2 regions of the Paenibacillus sp. FSL H8-0282 genome follow, and region 1 is predicted to be linked to the other one. Evidence: riboswitches for the same ligand, from Rfam matches in the RefSeq annotation. Region 1 holds a riboswitch; the other holds the start of a gene.

Region 1 (3,185 bases):
CAATCATTTCTTTCAGGCGTTGGGTCATCGCTTGGAAGCTTACGGACAACTGTGCAACTTCGTCATTTCCTTTAACTGATAATTCTTCGGTGAAATCTCCCTCTGCGAGCCGGGCACTATAAGCTGCCAGTTTTGAGATTGGACGTGTTATACGCACACTCATGAACCATGCACCAGTTAGGCCGATGATCAACGTCAGAAGTGTGATTCCGGCACTTGTCCATAGAATACTGTCTGTTTTTTCTTGAATGAAGCTTACGTCACTGCTTACACCGATAACCATCGTACTTCCGGGAATACCGATATAAGCTGTTTTATGTATACCATGTGCGTCGCTATATGTATCGCTTAGTCCAGTTTTTCCTTTAGAGGCTTGTTGCATTGCAGAGGATACGGTGACACTTTCTGCCCGTTGCAATTTTGCATCGTGATCTGCGGATAGAATCTCAGCTTCTTTCCCCTTCAGATTGACCAGAAAAATGGTTTCCACTCCATGTTGTTTCCTCTTTTCCTGAAAATAGAACTCGAGATTGGTGGCAGACTGATCGTTCTTATTTAGGGTTTGCTGGGCGTGCATTACGTTGAGATTCTTATATACGTCCTGAGCAGCGGCAGTAAGGATTTTGTTAATCTGCGGCATAACATAGCTGTTGAAGATACTGATAGAGATAAAATAGAAGCTGGTGCTTAACAAAAGAGACGTGAGCAACAGAACAACAAATAATAAACGCGTAAATTTGCGACTGATCGAATGCTTGATACGAAACATATCGTTCTCTCCTTTTTTTATGGACGGTGAGGTCATTTCTTTTTTAGTCTTCACTAGATACTCCATGCCAACTGCTGGAAATTGGCGACCCGAGATATATTCCATAGTTATGTCATATTTCTACTAAATGGATCGGGAATAAGGTGTTTGATACTATTCTATAGAATTAACCTCTGGATGAATAGTGAAAGTTTTGTCCTATAGAGCATTTTTTTCTGAAAAAAATGAATTATTGCTGACTATTTTAGATAATTGGCGAAAAAAAAGAAATGGAACTACCAATTTCATATAAAAATATTATTTTTATGGATTGTTAAGCGCTATTGTGATAGAGTATTAATGTTTTGTTCCGAAAATTTAATATTGTAAGCCGCGGTTCGTAACCATCCCGCGTAAACAAAACTAGGAGGAATTTCAGTAATATGTTTAATTTGCTGTGGGGAGTTTTATTTGTTATTGTCAATTTTGCTTTTTTTCTACTCTGTTACCGCTTGTTCGGGAAAAGTGGAATGTACGCCTGGGTAGGTATTGCTACTGTAATTGCTAACATTCAGGTAGCTAAGACGATTGCTATGCCATTTGATATTGTGATGACACTCGGAAATACGATGTATGTCACTTTATATATGACCAGCGATTTACTTAATGAGAAGTACGGAAGAGCGGAAGCACGTAAAGCGGTCTGGTTTGGTTTCTTCACCTTGCTTATGACTACAGTCATTATGCAGATGGTACTAGTATTTAAGCCGCAGGAGACCGATATCGCTCAGTCTTCTTTGGAGACGATTTTTGGGCTGATGCCTCGACTAGCTTTGGGTAGTCTTACTGCTTACTTCATTAGTCAGTTCCTAGATGTTCGGTTGTACTCTTGGATTCGGAAATATTACAGCACCTCAAGTCAGCTGTGGATTCGTTCCAACGGTAGTACGATGATTAGCTCCTTTGTGGATACACTTATTTTCTGTACCATTGCGTTTGCGGGCTTGTATGACTGGAATGTATGGCTTGAAATTTTGCTTACGACTTATCTAGCGAAGTTCTTACTAACCGCAGTAAGCACACCTATCTTATATATCGCCCGAACCTTTACTTTTGCTGAAGAGGGTTCACCATCATCCGTTCAAAAGAAGGACTAAACAACAATACAGCCAGCGCGTACCGATCATAATCGATGCGTGCTGGCTGTTTTTTCGTTGTAAGATGGACTTAATAGTTACATGAAAGATGTGTACATAAAAATAATATAAAGCTAAAATAAGCTATCGTAGCAATTCTAGCGGGTTAGTTTAACAGGAGCGCCGGCGATGGCGCTTATCACATATCCTTTAGTTTGGGCTGGACTTGCGGGGCAGTCCGATTGAAGAGAATGTATATAATCGGTAGTCACAGAAAATACGAACAGGTGTGATCTAGGATGAATCTAGTAGTTCCTATACTGCGTCATGCAGCACAGCAGCCCGACAGCATTGCCTTAACCCATGACCAAGCAAGTCATACCTATGCCACATTAGTAAAAACGATGCGGAGAATCGCGAATGGCTTACAGCAAAAGGGTCTGAGGCATGACAAAATCGCGATTTTATCTACGAATCGTATTGAATTTGTTGAGGTTTTTTTGGGGGCGATTTATGCGGGCTGTGTTCCCATTCCCTTAGATCCCAAGTGGAGTGCTAATGAACTGCAGGTTATTATAGAGCAGTGCCAGCCGACAATGATTTTTGCCGAGCCGGAAGCCGCAAAGAATCTGACCTTCAAGGATCAAATGATCCAAACATTGACCTTCTCAAATGAACGAACAGGTTCCTATGATCAGTGGCTGGCTGCCCTGAAGCCGGAGGCTGAGTTGGATGAGACGAATGAATTATTATTTATTGGCTTTACTTCAGGCACAACCGGATTGCCCAAAGGTTATATGCGTACCCATTTATCATGGTTAAAAAGCTTTGAGGTCTCGAATATTGCTTTTGAATTGGACGCTATGAAGGATGTTTTGGCACCAGGTCCATTTGTGCATTCCCTATCCTTATTCGCCGTAATGCAGAGTCTATATAGTGGAGCAACCTTTCATATCACACAAAAATTTAGTGCCACGCAGGTGTTAGAGCTGTGCCAGCAAATTCCGGGCGTGGTGCTGTTCGTCGTACCAACAATGATCGAATCCATGATGCAGCAGGCTGTACCTGGGCAGATACAGATTGATGCGATTATTAGCTCAGGTGCAAAGTGGTCGGAGTTGTCCAAGAAAAGGGGCATGGAAGTGTTTGGTGGAGCGCGGCTTTATGAATCCTACGGTTCTTCAGAAGCGAGCTATATTAGTTATTTGAATGTTCTGACCGAGCATAATCCGACCTCTGTAGGCAGACCTTATCCCGGGGTGCAAATTTCCATTCGTGATGACCAGCTCCGGGAAGTCCCT
Region 2 (3,185 bases), 2.3 Mb from region 1:
GGTGTGCCGCATCGAACGTAAATATTTTGCAGACTGAAACCTCGTTAAGCATTAAGAACCGGCCTCCATTCTCTCCGCCTCATATTGCTCAAGACCACGCTGACGCAATAGACAGGCTGGACAAGTACCGCAGCCACTGCCAATAATACCGTTGTAACAGGTCAGTGTGTGTTCGCGAACATAATCAAAATACCCCAGTGCATCGGCCATTTTCCACGTTTCTTTTTTATCCAGCCACATTAGGGGAGTGTGGATCGCAAACTCATAGTCCATAGATAAGTTCAGCGTAACATTCAATGATTTCACAAAAACATCACGGCAGTCCGGATAACCGCTAAAGTCCGTTTGGCAAACCCCAGTGACGATATGGGAGTACCCCAGTTGTTTAGCTAATATTGCGGCAAAAGATAAAAACAACAAATTCCGTCCATCGACGAAAGTACTTGGAAGCTCATCTCCTTCACCAGCCACGATATCTATATCCTGACGGGTAAGTGCATTGGGTGCCAGCTGATTGAGCAGCCCCAGATCAAGAATATGCTGTTTTACATTAAACTTAGCTGCTATCTCTGTTGCAACTTCGATTTCAGCCGCATGACGTTGATTATAGTTGAAGGTAACTACCTGCACTTCCTCATACTGCTGCAATGCCCAAACCAGGCAAGTGGTGCTATCTTGTCCGCCGCTGAATACGACGAGTGCTTTTTTGTTCATATGAATCTCTCCTTATCACAAGTTGGAATTTAGCGGTTGTCCACTTTTTCTGGATAGAGGTCGTGATTGATTAAGCGGTGTTCCGCCATCGCCTCATACTTCGTACCCGGTCTTCCATAGTTGCAATAAGGATCAATTGAAATGCCTCCGCGCGGAGTGAACTTGCCCCATACCTCAATGTAACGCGGATCCATCAGAGAGATCAGATCATTCATAATAATGTTGACACAGTCCTCATGAAAATCACCATGGTTGCGGAAGCTAAACAGATACAGCTTTAATGATTTGGATTCCACCATTTTTTGTTCAGGAATATACGAAATATACAGCGTGGCAAAATCCGGCTGACCCGTTACAGGACACAAGCTAGTGAACTCAGGGCAGTTGAATTTAACAAAATAATCACGCCCGGGATGTTTGTTATCAAACACCTCCAGAATGTCTGGATCATAACCAAACTTGTACTGTGTTCCCTGATTACCAAGCAAAGTAACTTCCTGCATTTCCTCTTTCAATCTTCCTTCTGACACGACAAAAAACCCCTCTCTTTTCCTTCGGCCTTGGCCGGTAATGGAAAGAAGAACGAGATTTCGAAAACTTGGCTCCACTAAGAAGAAACGGAAGCAACGTCCGGATAAAGGACAGCAACCGCTTGTACTGTTTAATATATTCTTAGTTTTTTATAGAGGGAGTTCGCGAACCTCTCCTGCACAACTTTAGCGCAGACTTCTTCTTAAAGCATATTGCGTCTTGAACTATACCATGGGTAGCCCGCTCCTGACAAGTTCTACTCTTTACTGTTACCTTATATAGATCAGCAAATAACTCCAGGTTAACGTGGATAGACCTGCGTATGTAGAGATTAGGAAGCTCAAAAACCACGGCAATTTGATCGCGGATTTCTTTTTAATCACATGAACTATTCATATGGTTAATTAAGATGTGGCAAAAAAAAGGATTCAGATCCTAAGAAAGGGGTAACTTATTCATAATAATCTTCGAGCTAAGGGTGGGAGCATTTTATGGAACAAAGTATACAGCAGCTTATGGATTGGCTTAACAATCATTTGAATGAAACAATCGCTATTGAAAAGAAAGAACTTCGTGATTTGGATAAAGTTCATTTCAATTTAGAGTCCGTAGATTTCCGGAGTGCAGACGACGTAATTGATGAATATCTTGGAAGTGCACTGATATTAAGAGGTTTCGGCAGCACACTTAACGCCGATGGTGAACTGGTATCCCTGCCACAATCCACTTATGATTTAGCTGTTGAAGGTCTTCAAATCGTAGACTTAGCCGACCGCAAGGCAGAAATAACTACGGACAGAGCTAATTACACCCTTTCAGTAGATTAAACGAACATGATTATGATAAGCAAAAAGAGCCCACAGCGATCTGCGGGCTCTTTTTGCTTATCGTTTATTCTTCTCCAATGATCTCCACTTCAGTTTCCAGCTCTACACCGAATTTATCCTTCACAGTCGCTCTTACATGGTGGATTAGCCCGATGTAATCACTGGCTGTTGCATTATCTGCATTCACAATAAATCCCGCATGCTTCTTGGATACCTCAGCACCGCCGATTCTTGTACCCTGTAAGCCGCTCTCTTGAATTAACTGACCTGCAAAACGGCCTGGAGGCCGCTTAAATACACTCCCACAGGATGGATACTCAAGCGGTTGCTTCGATTCACGTAAATAAGTTAGTTCATCCATTTTTGCCTTGATCGTTAAAACATCACCGGAAGTCATAGCAAATTTGGCCTCAAGTACAATGTACTCACCGCTTGCGAACACGCTTTTTCTGTAACCCCATTGCAGCTCATCACCTTGCAGAGTTACCAATTGCCCGTTCTTATTTATAGCTAGTGCACTATGCAGGACATCTTTGATCTCACCGCCATACGCACCTGCGTTCATATAGAGCGCTCCACCAACTGTTCCTGGAATGCCACAGGCGAACTCAAGACCCGTAAGCTCCTTATCAAGCGCATATCTGGAAACATCAATTATTTTGGCACCACATTGTGCATATAAGAGATTGTCGCGAATCCCCATTTCGGTCAGTCCTGCCGTTTGCAGAACGATCCCACGTACACCTCCATCACGGATAATCACATTGGAGCCATTCCCAAGTACCGTAAGGGTTATCCCATTTTGTTCTGCATATGTAACGATCTTTTGAATTTCATCATAAGTAGCTGGTGCAGCCAAAATATCAGCTTTGCCGCCCATTTTAGTGTACACGTGATCTTTTAAATTCTCATGACTTTTCACTTTTCCTGCAGTCATTAGCTGCTCTAGGTCATCTTGAATTTTGTCAATATTCATGTTTTCATGCTCCTTTAACCATGTATAAATGATGGTCCTTGATCTATTTTAAAGAGTTATTATGAAATTGTAGGCAACCACAACTGTAACAACGAACAGGCTCCCTTGTCAATGACGGGAGCCTGTTCGTTGTATGA

Evidence for each region. Region 1 has a riboswitch for preQ1 ahead of NST94_RS06080 (queuosine precursor transporter). Riboswitches for the same ligand answer to the same signal wherever they lie in the genome.
Region 2: it holds a riboswitch for preQ1, as region 1 does, so the genes downstream of both, queF (preQ(1) synthase) here and NST94_RS06080 (queuosine precursor transporter) in region 1, are expected to answer to the same signal.

What each region holds. Positions count from the first base shown of each region.
Region 1 is NZ_CP150146.1:1,395,956-1,399,140, forward strand. Features, by position in the region: gene NST94_RS06075 (methyl-accepting chemotaxis protein) at 1-769, opposite strand, end outside; PreQ1 riboswitch class I at 1,136-1,181, shown strand; gene NST94_RS06080 (queuosine precursor transporter) at 1,192-1,905, shown strand; gene NST94_RS06085 (AMP-binding protein) at 2,184-3,185, shown strand, end outside.
Region 2 is NZ_CP150146.1:3,719,367-3,722,551, forward strand. Features, by position in the region: gene NST94_RS15945 (6-carboxytetrahydropterin synthase) at 1-52, opposite strand, end outside; gene queC (7-cyano-7-deazaguanine synthase QueC) at 52-714, opposite strand; gene queF (preQ(1) synthase) at 744-1,217, opposite strand; PreQ1 riboswitch class I at 1,381-1,424, opposite strand; gene NST94_RS15960 (hypothetical protein) at 1,737-2,072, shown strand; gene murB (UDP-N-acetylmuramate dehydrogenase) at 2,137-3,048, opposite strand.